DNA from 3 places in the Neomoorella thermoacetica genome. Region 2 is predicted to be linked to each of the others. Evidence: riboswitches for the same ligand, from Rfam matches in the RefSeq annotation. Region 2 holds a riboswitch; each other region holds the start of a gene.

Region 1 (4,652 bases), 870 kb from region 2:
TTTTGCAGCAGGGTCAGTTCCCTGGCCAGGCCGGCGTCCCTGGTGACAGCCAGGCCTGCCAGGCAGTCGCTGTGGCCGCCCAGGTATTTGGTGGCGCTGTGGACGACGATGTCAATTCCCAGTTCCAGGGGCCGCTGCAGGTAGGGAGTCATGAAGGTATTGTCTGCTATGGTTATCAAGCCGTGTTCCCTGGCCAGGGCGGCGGCCCTGGCCAGGTCGGTGATTTTCATCAGCGGGTTGGAAGGGGTTTCGAGGTAAAGCCCTTTGGTAGAAGGCCGGATCTGGGCCGCCACTGTCTCCAGGTTGGTGGTATCCACGAAGGTTACTTCCAGGCCGAAACGCGGGAAAACCTCGGCCAGGGCCCGGTAGGTGCCGCCATAGATATCCCTGGATACCAGCAGGTGGTCGCCGGACGAAAAAAGGCTTAAAGCGGCGGTGATAGCTGCCATTCCGGAAGCAAAAGCAAAACCGTAATTACCTCCTTCCAGCTCGGCGATGGCCTCTTCCAGGGCCCGCCGGGTAGGATTGCCGGAACGGGTGTATTCGTATTCGCCCGGCTGATCCAGGCTTTCCTGGGCAAATACCACGCTCTGGTGGATGGGGATACTCACCCCTCCGGTAGCAGAATCCATAGATAAGCGGTGATGGATCAGTCGCGTTCCTCTCTGCATACTCTGTTTACCCCTCTTCTTTAAAGTCCCTGTTTACCTTGCGTTAATTTTAAGCCGCCGCCCAGGGTAAAAAGGGTTTAACAGGCCAGAGCCTGGTCCAGGTCGGCCTTGAGATCGTTCAAGTCTTCCAGTCCGACTGACAAACGTAACAAACGATCATTGATGCCCAGTTTAAGACGCATCTCAGCAGGGATTTCGGCATGGGTCTGGCGTTCCGGAAAAGTGATCAAGCTTTCTACCCCACCCAGGCTTTCCGCAAAGGAAATAATTTTTAAGCGCTGTAAAATCTGCTCCACCAGTCCGGCGTGCTTGACTTCAAAGGAAAGCATGGCCCCGAACCCGCTGGACTGTTTTTTACATATTTCGTGACCGGGATGATGGGGGAGGCCCGGATAATAAACCCTGGTCACCAGGGGGTGTTCGGCCAGCCACCGGGCCAGCTCAAAAGCGTTGGCCTGGGCTCGCTCCAGGCGTACGGCCAGGGTTTTCAAGCCCCGGATTACCAGCCAGCAGTCCTGGGGACCGGGAATCGCGCCGATGGTATTTTGGATAAAGGCCAGCCTTTCGCTGAGATCCTCCCGGGCGGCTATCGCTGCCCCCATAACTACATCATTGTGACCGCCTAAATATTTGGTGGCGCTGTGGACCACCAGGTCCGCTCCCAGTTCCAGGGGTCGCTGCAGGTAAGGGGTCATAAAAGTATTATCTACAATAGTCAACAGGCCCCTCTGGCGGGCCAGGGCAACCACGGCGGCAATATCGGTGATTTTCATTAGTGGGTTGGTAGGTGTCTCCAGGAAGATGCCTTTCGTATTGTTCCTTATAGATGCAGCCAGGGCAGCCAGGTCAGTAGTATCTACAAGGGAAAACTCCAGCCCCAAGGGAACCGCTACTTGGTTTAGCAGCCTGTAAGTACCGCCGTATAAATCCTCAGAAACCACCAGGTGGTCGCCGGGCCGGAAAAGGCAGAGAACGGCGGTAATGGCGGCCATGCCGGAGGCAAAGGCCAGGGCGCGACAGCCTCCCTCCAGCCCGGCCAGGCCTTCTTCCAGGACCTGGCGGGTAGGGTTGCCTGTCCGGCTGTAGTCAAAACCAGTACTCTGCCCCAGGGCCGGGTGACGGAAGGTAGCTGACTGGTAGATAGGCGTGCTGATAGCTCCCGTTTTACTATCATACCCTACTCCCAGCTGGACCAGCTCTGTAGCCAGACGCATTTTATCCAACTCCCCCTATGACAAAATAAAAGCTCTTCGCAGACGAAAAGCTTTTTTCAACTCTCATCTGCCAGGAGAAATCCTGCAGGAATTGGCACCGTACCTGGGTTCTAAGAGGCCGGTTGCCGGGCTTCATCGGGCCAGTCCCTCCGCCAGCTCTCGATAAGAGTTTCCGGGTATTTATTTTTTAGTTTTTTAATCAGCTTAGTTATATTTATTATATCCTCTATATCTAAAGCGTCAAGGGGAGAAGCTTAGAGAAACTTTTCCCGATTTCCGGGTTAACGCCGGCTTAAACGGGCGACAATCCGGTCACCTACTACCTGAATGATCTGGACCATAATGATTAATAAAACGACGGTAATAACCATAACGTCATTTTGGTAGCGCTGAAAGCCGTATTGATAAGCAAGGGTGCCCAATCCACCGCCGCCGACTACACCGGCCATGGCGGAATAGCCAATCAAGGTAATGGTAGTTAAAACAAAACCGGATACCAAGGAGGGGGTAGCTTCCGGAAGCATCACCCGGACGATAATTTGCCATGGAGAAGCCCCCATAGATTGAGCCGCCTCAATGACCCCCCAAGGTATTTCCCGCAGGGAGGTTTCCACCAGGCGGGCGACAAATGGTATAGCGCCGACAGACAGGGGTACGATAGATGCAGTTGTACCGATAAAGGTGCCAACGACCTCCAGGCTGATGCAAATAAACAGCCTGGTGGATTCATACAATTATATCTCCCTGAAGTATGCCCTGGCCCTGGGGGCCCATGATCTGGACAAGGTGGAGGGTAAGATCGCTTTTAATCTTACCACCGGGAAGGAAAGATTTCACCCCCTGGGTGCCACCGGACCTGTACCCGTATCGCCCGGGGAATATGCCTATATGGACGCAAGGGAAATCCTTTGCCGGCTGGAGGTCAAGCAGTGCGAGAAAACCAAAATCACTCCGGAAACGACAAACGCCTTCTTTATTATCCAGGGAAATGCCGCCACCCCCATGGATTATTTATACCGGGCGGCGGATGAGTTGATGGGCCTTATCGTCACCTACTGCCAGGGGCAGGTTAGCCTGGCTACCATCGAGTATACCGGCTCAGAGTAAGCTGTAACCGAGATTCAGGGCTTTAACATTTTCTTCGCCGAAAACCCGGATGCGTTCCAGCATGGCCTTCCTGACGACCTCCGGTTCCAGTACGCCTGCCATCAACCTGGTCAAAGCGCCCAGGAAAATGGCGTTGGCGAAGATCTCCCGGCCCAGGTTTTTAACGGCCAGGTCCCTGGCCGGGAGGGCGATATGCCGTACCGGTAGGCTTAAGTCAGGCTCCAGGTAACCGGGATCATAAAGGATTAACCCATCCCTGACCAGGTGCTTAAACCTGTTGTAAGCGGCGCTGGATAAAGCACAGAAATAATCGGGCCGCTCTACCACCGGGCTGTCTACCGGCTCGCCGGCAATAACCACCTGGCTGCGCACGTAACCGCCCCGGGTTTCCGTCCCGTGGCTGATTAGCATTGTCGTATGGAGTCCCTGGTAAACGGCGGCCAGGCTCAAAGTCTGGCCGATTCTTACCACTCCCTGACCGCCGAAGCCGCTGATTAAAACCTCTATTCTTCCGGCCATCACCGGTTCCCCCCCTGCTCCTGGACTTCAGCCACCCATGCCCGCAAGTTCTCACAGAATTCCGGACGGCTGTTGCTGGCGTCATAGTAAATACCAGTCCGCAGGGGAAAGTCAACCTCCGGTCCTGCCTGATCCATGGCAGCGGTACGCTCCCTAAACCACTGGTATATGGCTGCTGGCCGGCGCGTCCCCAGGGCCCTGGCACCAAAGTTGGTCACACAGGGGAAATAAACATGGACCAGGGAAAAGCCGTTATTGAGAAGCGCCTTTTTGATACTCAAGACGGCGTTCCGGCCCTCGAAGCTGGTGTGCCGGGCTAAAAAGGTAGCCCCCGCCGCCTTTAGTACCGCCAGGATATCCCTGCCGCCCTGGACCCAGTTGGGTTCCCACATGCCTAAAGGGCTGCTATCGGTACAGTAACCAGCCGGCGTGGTCCACCCGTACTGGCCGCCGGTAGACTGGTAGCCCAGATTATCACAGACGATGACAGTCAGGCCTACATTGCGCCGGGCACAATTCAAAAGGTGCAGCAGGCCGATGCCAAAGGCATCGCCGTCGCCGACGGTGAGGATGATCTTTTTCTCCGGGGGCAGGGCGAGGCGCAACCCGGTAGCCAGGGCATAAACCCGGCCATGGGTCCCGGCAAAATTGTCACCCTTCCAGGTGTTAAAGGTCTGGCGTCCGGCACAGCCTATCCCAGTACCCCAGACAATGTCTCCCGTCCCCAACCCCAGCTCGTCAATGGCCAGCAGCACCTTTTTGTGCACCTGGCCCAGACCGCAACCGCTGCAGGCCGTGCTGGGAATTTTCCTGGGGCGCAGGTATTTCCTGGCCAGATAATCCATCCTACCACACCTCCCTTTCCCTGGGGTTACAGGGAAGGGGCCGGTCGTTGACCAGGGCCCGGATCAGTTCTACCAGTTCCGCGACCCGCGGCAATTCACCGCACTTGCCCAGGAAGTGAATTGCCGACCCCTTTGGTGTCGCCCGCTGCACCTCACGCACCAGTTGCCCGTCGTAATTCATTTCCACCACCAGGTATTTAGCTTGCCAGCTGAAGATCTCCTCAGGGAAAGGCCACAGGGTGACGAGGCGAAGGCCGCCAACTTTGAGACCTTGCTCCCGGGCAACTTTCACGGCG
Region 2 (4,652 bases):
TGCCGGCCTCAACCGTCCGAACGCCGGCCGGGTCCTCATTGACGGACGGGCACCGGGTATGACAACTAAAAGCATGATAGCTTATCTGCCGGAAATTGATTACCTGTACCCCTGGATGACCATTAATGAAGCTGCCAGTTTCTTTGCCGGTTTCTATGAAGACTGGGACGAGGGCAAATACCGGGACCTGTTATCTTTCTTGCAACTGGAACCGTCGATGGTGATCAGCAAAATTTCCAAGGGAATGCGGGCCAAGGTGAAATTGCTCCTGACCTTTTCCCGGCGCGCCAGGTATGTTCTCCTGGATGAACCCCTCTCGGGCATCGATATTTTGACCCGTGATGCAATCATCCGCACCATCGTCAAGGACTACAGTGCCGGCGAGCAGACCATCATCCTTTCCACCCACGAGATCCCGGAGGTTGAAGGGCTGGTGGAGGATGTGGTTTTCATAGACCGGGGGCGAGTTAAGCTGGCCGGTACGGCCGAAAATTTGCGCCAGCGGGAAGGCCGGTCCCTGGTGGCCATTATGAAGGAGGTTTTCCGCCATGACAACGACTAAAATCAGCGGCTGGCAGAAGCTGGGCCGCCTTTACCGCAAGGAACTGCGGGATTTGCGCCTGGAGAGTATGGTGGTGCTGGGGCTTATCCTCCTCTGGAATCTTTTCCTGTATTACAAAGCCAGCACGGCGACCTGGCCTCCAGGCACCCATCTGGTTTTCAGTTTAATGATGCTTGTAATAACTGGATTTTTGCCCCTTATAGAGTCCTTCAAAATCTGGGGAGATGAGTGGAAGAACAATACCGTTTACCTGCTGTTCTCCCTGCCGGTGAACGGGCAACAGGTTGTCCTGGCCAAGCTCCTGGCGGTACTCACCCAGTTTATTCTCTTAAGCCTGGCAGCTCTCCTGGCCACAGGCGCTTTATTTAAGGCAACAGTTTTAAACGCTGATTTTGTTATGATAAATAATGAGATCTGGCGGCTTATCTGGCAATATCGCCTTATCCTGGCCATAATCGCCGTCAACGGAGTACTTGAACTGGTCAACTTTGTTCTCCTCGCCTTTCTGGGCACTCTACTGGGCCAGTCGGTGCGGAGATTCTCCGGATGGGTGACAGGAACCTTTTTCCTGGTTGGTATGTACGTGTCTGGCAAGCTGGCTACCTGGCTGGCAAAAGTTTTGAATTACCTGCCCTGGCCGGCTACCAATATCCGCCTGCCCCTTAACTTCCGCGACCTGAGTATATATTCTACCAGTTCCGGTGATATATCTATTTACGCTGGAACGGTGGCCCTGCTGCTGGTAACCGGCCTTCTTTTCATAGCCACGGTGCTTTTTTATAACCGCCGGGTGGAGCTGTAATAACGCCCCAGCATAAAGACACCCGGAGGCAGGAACTTGGCAATCGAATATGCCTTGGGAGCACTCTATACCGACGTCTTGGATAGTACCACATATATGAAGCTAACGTCTACCCTCCAGCTTATGGCAGGCAGGTGAAAGGCTCCCGGCCCCTTCAGCGTGAGATGGAGGGATAACTTACGCCGAAGGTATCTTGACACCATCACCCAGGTAGTGGTATTAATTTATTAACAAAACTGCAAAACATCCCACGGCTTATCGCGAGAGGTGGAGGGAGGGCCCCGATGAAACCCGGCAACCCCGCTATTTAGCCGGAAGGTGCCAAGTGCCGCAGGAAACCTCCTGGAAGATAAGTTGACTCTTGTCCAACCTCTTCTTAAAATCCGGGAAGGGGTTTTTATTTTACCCCGGGGCGAAAGACCTCCTGAACTGTAGTTATGATTGGTGGGGGAGCCCCTCATGGGGGCTGACGTCTCTGCCACGAACAGGCAAAGATAAAGCCAAGCCACCCCCGCCGCTAAAAGCAACTGAGTCTAAAGTTTGCTAGCTGAGAACCACCGAAGCCTGGAGCCATCCCAGTCCCCAGAAAGCCAACCAATAATCATATGATTTGGCATAAACTTTCTTTTAAAGGAGAACTTTGCCCCGTGGAGGGGAGTATATAATGGGTGAAGCAAAATTTGAGCTAGAGGATGTAACCCTGAAGCGTCCCGGCCATAATGCCGCCGGTGAGGTAACGACCACCATTATCCTGAACAAGATAACTACTTTCTTTCTTAAAGAGAAAATCACCGCCGTTCTCGGGCCCTCAGGTTCCGGTAAATCCAGCCTCCTCAGGCTTCTAAACCGTTTGGAGGACCCGGCTGCCGGCAGGATTACCCTTGACGGCCAGGACTTGCAGAGCCTCAATATATTTACCCTGCGCCGGAGGGTTGGGATGGTCCGGCAGCTACCAACCCTCTTTCCCGGCACGGTGCTGGAGAATATCAGCTATGGCCCTCGCCTGCGGGGCATACCGCTGTCCCGGGATAGGGCCGGGGAATTAATCCTGATGGTGGGCCTGGGTACCGAACTCCTGGACCGCCGGGCGGACAGCCTCTCCATCGGCCAGCAGCAGCGGGTCTCCCTGGCCCGTACCCTTGCCAACGAACCGGAGGTTCTGCTCCTCGATGAGCCGACGTCGGCCCTCGACCCTACGGCGGCGGCCAATATCCTGCACCTGATGGTCGACCTGAAATCCCGTTTAGGACTAACCATTATCTTGGTTACCCACATCTTGGACCAGGCCCGCTAAATTGCCGACGAAGTCCTTTTTATGCATCGCGGCGAAATAGTCGAAACAGCTCCGGCCCAACAGTTTTTTACTGCTCCGCGGGACCCCCGCAGCAGGCTCTTCCTGTCCGGGGAGTTGGAGGGATAAGGATGCAGTATATCAATATCGGCCTTGGTGATATAGGTCTGGCCCTGATGCTGGTAGGGATCACCCTGGCTGTTTCTTTGTGGCAGCGCCTGGACCTTCACAGAGATCTATTTATCGGCACCCTCAGAACATTTATCCAGCTAACGGCCGTCGGTTACCTGCTGCAGGTGATTTTTAACCTAGATCGCTGGTACCTGGTCGTCCTGGCTTTAGGTATCATGTTACTGGTGGCTGCCGCCAACGCCTTTCACCGGCAACAGGAGCGCTGGCCCGAGTTATTCGTCATTATGCTCTTGGCCATAGCACTGGGCGGGATTATAACCCTGGCCATTGTCATTGGCATTGTTTTAAAGGTAAAACCCTGGTATCAGCCCCAATATATTATTCCTATCGCCGGGATGATTGTTGGCAACGCCATGATCGGTGCCGCCCTGGCCATCAACCGTTTAACAGGGGAGATCAATGCCCACCGGGAGGAGATCGAGGCGGCCCTGTCCCTGGGGGCGACTGCCTACCTGGCAGTCCTGCCTTACCTGCGTTCGGCCCTGCGAGCGGCCATGTTACCGACCATCAGCACTATGATGACGGTGGGTATTGTCCAGTTGCCAGGAATGATGAGCGGTCAGATCATTGCCGGTGCCAGCCCGGCGGCAGCTGTCAGGTACCAGGTCGTCGTCACTTATATGGTTGCCGCCGCTACGGCCCTGACTACCATTACCGCCACCCTGCTGGCCTACCGCTATTACTTTACGCCCAACCACCAGCTGAAACCGCCGTCCCAGCGCTGACGATTTCCAGTTTGATACCTCATTCGTCAGCAGGGGAGAGGGCACCATCGCCGTCCGTGATATGGACTACCACCTCACACATCCCATTTCGGGGAGGTGAGACCTGGGGTACAAATTAACGCCTGCGGGGTTGGCGGCCTTGCTGGATGAACTGGTTACCACCCGCATGCACTGACCCTTTGCACCTCCTCGGGTTGGAGTTCTACCGACAACTTCTCTTGCAGGGATCGGAAAAAGTGTGGTCAGCAGTTCCTTGAACAGGCGGTCGTGATCAACGGGCATTGGCGGTTTCTCCTGTTTTTCTTTTCATGATTTTACTTAAGGAGTTCCGGCCGGGCAAGGATTATTTTTACGATTTGTGATATACATCATTTTTATATGGGTACCTTCTGGATTACAATGGGAACAGAACAAAATCAGCTCAAACAGCACCATATTTTCGGGGGAGTGAGACATGGGGTACAAATTAACGCCGGCGGGGTTAGCGGCCCTGCTGGACGAACTGGTTACCAGCAGACGGGTTTTCGGGCCGGTACGTTACGCCGGTAAAGGCCGCCTGGCCGGTACGGATCTAATTACTTATGGCCCGGTAAAGGGCCTGGCCGATGTGGTTTGGGATGCCAGGACAACTTTCTCGCCCAAGGAAGTATTCTTTCCGATTAAAGAGAGCCTCTTTTATTTCTCCGATGGGGAAATAACCGAGTCCGCCCTGAAAGCCTCAGAAATATTGGAAACTGTGGTTTTTATCCGCGCCTGCGACCTCAACGCCGTTACCCGTCTGGATAAAATCTTCCTGGAAAACGGGCCCGCAGCGGACAATTATTATGCCCGGCGGCGCCAGCATACCCATTTTGTACTGATGGAATGCCAGGAGAGCTTCCCCGGTTGTTTCTGTGTCTCTATGGGCACGAACAGGGCTACCGGCCACCAGGCGGCCCTGCGCCCGGAAGGCAGTTATTACCTGCTCCAGGCCCTGGCCGAGCCGTGGCTTTCCCTGGGGGAGCGCTACGGCCAGCCGGCTGATGTAGAACCGGTTTGGGTGCAGGAGAATTCCCTGACCGTTAAAGTGCCGGACCGGGT
Region 3 (4,652 bases), 150 kb from region 2:
GGACAACCGCCCCTGGCAATTGTAGAAGAATGCCGTCGGGGTTTGAATATAGTTGGCGAGCTTTACGCCCGCGGTGAGTATTTTTTGAGCGATCTGGTCATGTCGGCGGAGATTTTCCAGGAAGCCTTAAAACTTATCGAGCCTTTTCTGAAAGTACCCCTGGCAGATAGGCAGGAACCGGCCGAAGCAGATATTGTCTTTGGTACAGTTGAAGGGGACATTCACGACATCGGCAAAAATATCACTATCTCCCTGCTGCGCTGCGAGGGTTTCCGGGTCTATGACGCAGGGGTGGATATACCGCCTGACGTTTTTCTAACTCTAATCCAGAAGACCGGGGCCCGGGTCCTTGGTCTCTCGGCCCTGCTGACCTCTTCCTTTGAGGCTATGCGCCGTACCGTTCACCTGATGCACCTGGTGGAAAGCATGGCCCCGGTCAAGGTCCTCATCGGCGGCCTGGTCAATGAGCGCGTCTGCCAGTACGTCGGCGCCGACGCCTGGGTCCGGGAAGCCGGGGAAGGGGTGGCCATCTGTCGCCGCTGGCTACGGCATGAACGGGCTGCCAGAATAGCTACCGATGTAAACTAAACCCATAGCAGTTGAGGTCTGATATAAACTATAAGAAGGGCGGCATAAAATGAATAAAGGCCGTTTTGCAAGGCCGCGCCGGGGAGGCTATTTACCCCTTACCCGGGATATGCTACAATTTAGGCTTGAGGTATGACCACTTGTCCCCGGGTAGGAGCGATGACCGTGCGTGACCCATCGACAGAAAGACTTTTTCAACCTATCAACCGCAACCCGAAGAGCGTTTATAACCGGGTGGTAGATGAAATAAAGAAGAGCATCTTTGAAGGCAAGATGAGCCCCGGCGACCGCCTGCCGGCGGAGCGGGAACTGGCCGAGATGCTGGGGGTAAGCCGGACCTCCGTCCGAGAGGCTTTAAAAATGCTGGCCGCCGAAGGCCTGGTGAGCATCCGCCACGGCCAGGGTGCCTTTATCAGCGAGCAGGACCCGGATGAATACTTAAAGCGCTTTGCCAGTCACCTGCCGGTAAACCGGGAAACCGTCCTTGATCTCTTTGAGGTCCGCGAGGTCCTTGAGCCCCAGGCAGCTCGCTGGGTGGCTGAGAGGGGTACCCAGGGTGATATACAGGAATTGGCTTCTATGGTTATAACTACCAAAGAACAACTGGGGCGGCTGCGAAGCGGTCGCCTTTCCCTCCTGGCCGGGCACGACAGCAACTTCCATTACCGCCTGGCCCAGGCTGCCGGCAATATTGTTCTGGTAAGGTTGATGCATAGCCTTCTGGGTCTCCTGGCCGACAGTCGCTCCCGCAGCCTGGCCATACCCGGCCGCGGGGAGCGCTCGGTAGATGAGCACTATGAAATAGTCCAGGCCCTTCTCCACCGGGACGCCGAAGGGGCGGCTGCCGCCATGTTACGCCACCTGAAAGACGTCAGGGAACAGGTAGAGGCTGCCTGGCGGGAGGGTTAACGAAAAAAACTTGACATTGCCAGAACCAGGGTTTATATTTTATACAAGCTGGCTTGAACTTAATAAAGGAATGAAACTCTTATCGAGAGTGGTGGAGGGACTGGCCCGATGAAGCCCGGCAACCCGCTCTCCTGGTTTCTCCGGGGGCGACAGGTGCCAATTCCTGCAGGGCAGAAGGCCCTGAGAGATAAGGGGGGTAAGAATTGAGTGCCTCTTCTTATCGGAGAGGTTTTTTTATTCCCCTGCAGCCAGCAAGTTAATCATGGAGAGGGGAAGTAAAATGACTACCAATCACCAGTATCGTTTTGCCACCCTGGCCGTTCAAGCCGGCCAGGAGCCCGATCCGGCTACGGGAGCTCGCGCCGTGCCTATCTACCAGACTACTTCCTATGTCTTCCGGGATGCCGATCATGCCGCCGCCCTCTTCGGCCTGAGGGAAGAAGGTAATATATATACCCGGATTATGAATCCCACTACCGATGTCTTTGAAAAAAGGATGGCTGCCCTGGAGGGCGGTGTCGGCGCCCTGGCAACGGCTTCCGGCCAGGCGGCCATCACCCTGGCCATAGCTAATATCGCCACCGCCGGACAGGAGATTGTTGCTTCCACCAGCCTTTACGGCGGCACCTTCAGTCTTTTTAATTCAACCCTGCCCAAGTTTGGTATTAAAACCCGTTTTGTCGACAGCGCCGAACCGGAGGATTTCCGGGCTGCCATTACAGACCGGACCAGGGCCCTTTATGTGGAAATCCTGGGCAATCCCAAGCTGGACGTGCCGGACCTGGAGGCCCTGGCTGCCATCGCCCACGAGGCTGGTATTCCTTTAATCGTTGATAACACCTTCGCCACGCCTTACCTGTGCCGTCCGTTTGAATTCGGAGCCGATATCGTCGTGCACTCGGCGACCAAGTTTATCGGCGGCCATGGTACTTCCATTGGCGGCATAATTGTCGATTCCGGTAAATTCAATTGGGATAACGGTAAATTTCCCGGACTGGTAGAACCCGATCCCAGTTATCACGGCCTCAGTTACGTCCAGTCCTTTGGCCCGGCGGCCTACATCGTCAAGGCGCGGGTCCAGCTCTTGCGGGACCTGGGACCGGCCTTAAGTCCTTTCAATGCCTTCCTTTTCCTGCAGGGACTGGAAACTCTGCACCTGCGGATGGAGCGCCACGTCCAAAATGCTACCAGGATCGCCGGCTGGCTGGCAGAGCACCCGGCTGTCGCCTGGGTGAGCTATCCGGGCCTACCCGGCCATCCCTACTACGAACGGGCCCGAAAATACCTGCCTAAAGGAGCGGGGGCCATTTTGACCTTTGGTATTAAGGGCGGCAAGGAGGCCGGTAAGAAGTTTATCAACAGCGTGAAACTCTTCTCCCTCCTGGCCAACGTGGGTGATGCCCATTCCCTGGTCATTCACCCGGCCAGTACCACCCATCAGCAGCTGACACCGGAGGAACAGCTGGCCTCGGGTGTTACCGAAGATCTGGTCCGCATCTCCGTGGGCCTGGAGGACGTAGAAGACCTGATTGCCGACCTGGACCAGGCATTAAACAGGAGCCGGTAGCATGGATGGAGTCGGTATTGTAACAACCAGGTTTTATGAATGGTCGCAATGCCTCCACCTGGAAAGCGGGGCCCAGCTGGGCTCCCTTACCATAGCCTATGAGACCTATGGGGAACTGAACGCGGCCGGAAATAACGCCATCCTGGTCCTCCACGCCCTTACCGGTAATGCCCATATCGCCGGCCGAAATTTTCCGGACGAGAGGTATCCCGGCTGGTGGGACCCCCTGGTAGGGCCGGGCCGGGCCCTGGACACCAGGCGCTATTTCATTGTCTGTGCCAACGTCCTGGGAAGCTGCTATGGTACCACCGGGCCGGCCAGCATTAATCCAGCCACCGGCAAGCCCTACGGGATGGATTTTCCGGCCATCACTATCCGCGATATGGTACGGGCACAAAAAATCCTCCTTGACTATCTGGGGGTCAAGCGCCTGGTGGCGGCCATCGGTGGTTCCATGGGCGGGATGCAGGTCCTGGAGTGGGGTTTTCTTTATCCTCAGATGCTGGACGCCATTATTCCCATTGCCACCTGCGGCCGGACTACTCCCATGCAGATTGCCTTTCACCACGTGCAGCGGGAAGCCATTTACGCCGACCCCGACTGGCAGGGAGGCAATTATTACGGCACTGCCGGGCCCCGGCGGGGACTGGCCCTGGCCCGGCAGATCGGGATTATTACTTATAAAAGCGACCCCTCCTGGAACATGAAATTTGGCCGCAACCTGGTGGACCCCCGGAAATACTTCCAACTGGAAGGGCAGTTCGAAGTAGAGAGCTACCTGGCCTACCAGGGGAGGAAGCTGGTAGATCGTTTCGACGCCAACTCTTACCTGTACCTTACCAAAGCAGTAGACCTCCACGATGTGAGCCAGGGACGGGGAAGCTATAATGAAGTCTGGCGGGATTTCCCCTGCCCCTGCCTGGGTATAGGCATATCAAGCGATTTTCTTTTCCCTCCCTATCAGGTGCAGGAGATTGTCCGGATGATTAACGACGGCGGCGGCCATGCCCGTTACGCAGAGATTGATTCCCCCTATGGCCACGACGCCTTTTTAATCGAGTTTAACCAGCTGGCAGCCATTATCCAGCCGTTTCTGAAAGAGTTGCGCCCGGACCTGGCCGCTTGAAAGGTGAGTTCTTCCAATTATGGTTTGCCTGCCAAGAACCACCGGAGCCCGGAAGCCTTTAGCAAAAAGACAGAAGAAACAAGTCCATAGGACAGTGAATATGCCTGCTTAAAAAAGTATTGCCCATCTGACTGCTATACGGTAAAATTGAGGGGTATAAGGGGAGTGAAACAGTGTTGGGACCAATCAATCTTGGCCTTCTGGGCCTGGGTACTGTTGGCAGCGGTGTGGTCCGGTTGCTGGAGCAGAACAAAGCCATCATTACCCAGAAATTGGGCCAGCCTTTAAATATTAAACGCATCCTGGTCCGGGATTTAAACCGCCCTCGTCAGGTGGCAGTCGATCCAGCCTTGCTGACAACCGACCCGGATACCATCCTGGGTGATCCAGATATCCCTATTATCGTCGAGGTCATGGGGGGTACCGGGACGGCCAGAGAGTACATCCTCCAGGCTCTAAGCC

Evidence for each region. A riboswitch is a leader RNA that binds a small molecule or an ion and turns the genes downstream of it on or off. The one in region 2 is predicted to bind S-adenosylmethionine.
Region 1: another riboswitch for S-adenosylmethionine. It lies ahead of MOTHE_RS09810 (trans-sulfuration enzyme family protein); the one in region 2 lies ahead of MOTHE_RS05535 (ATP-binding cassette domain-containing protein).
Region 3: another riboswitch for S-adenosylmethionine. It lies ahead of MOTHE_RS06260 (homocysteine synthase); the one in region 2 lies ahead of MOTHE_RS05535 (ATP-binding cassette domain-containing protein).

What each region holds. Positions count from the first base shown of each region.
Region 1 covers NZ_CP012369.1:1,963,827-1,968,478, reverse strand. The annotation lists gene MOTHE_RS09815 (trans-sulfuration enzyme family protein) at 1-671, opposite strand, end outside; gene MOTHE_RS09810 (trans-sulfuration enzyme family protein) at 749-1,885, opposite strand; SAM riboswitch class I at 1,946-2,054, opposite strand; partial or broken gene MOTHE_RS12920 (methionine ABC transporter permease) at 2,167-2,577, opposite strand; gene MOTHE_RS09800 (B3/B4 domain-containing protein) at 2,606-2,992, shown strand; gene MOTHE_RS09795 (2-oxoacid:acceptor oxidoreductase family protein) at 2,984-3,511, opposite strand; gene MOTHE_RS09790 (thiamine pyrophosphate-dependent enzyme) at 3,511-4,356, opposite strand; gene MOTHE_RS09785 (2-oxoglutarate ferredoxin oxidoreductase subunit alpha) at 4,358-4,652, opposite strand, start outside.
Region 2 covers NZ_CP012369.1:1,096,627-1,101,278, reverse strand. The annotation lists gene MOTHE_RS05545 (ABC transporter ATP-binding protein) at 1-562, shown strand, start outside; gene MOTHE_RS05540 (hypothetical protein) at 549-1,364, shown strand; SAM riboswitch class I at 1,617-1,720, shown strand; gene MOTHE_RS05535 (ATP-binding cassette domain-containing protein) at 2,029-2,658, shown strand; gene MOTHE_RS05530 (ABC transporter permease) at 2,787-3,572, shown strand; gene asrA (anaerobic sulfite reductase subunit AsrA) at 4,027-4,652, shown strand, end outside.
Region 3 covers NZ_CP012369.1:1,246,033-1,250,684, reverse strand. The annotation lists gene MOTHE_RS06270 (cobalamin B12-binding domain-containing protein) at 1-588, shown strand, start outside; gene MOTHE_RS06265 (FadR/GntR family transcriptional regulator) at 754-1,497, shown strand; SAM riboswitch class I at 1,574-1,691, shown strand; gene MOTHE_RS06260 (homocysteine synthase) at 1,778-3,064, shown strand; gene metX (homoserine O-acetyltransferase MetX) at 3,066-4,190, shown strand; gene MOTHE_RS06250 (homoserine dehydrogenase) at 4,364-4,652, shown strand, end outside.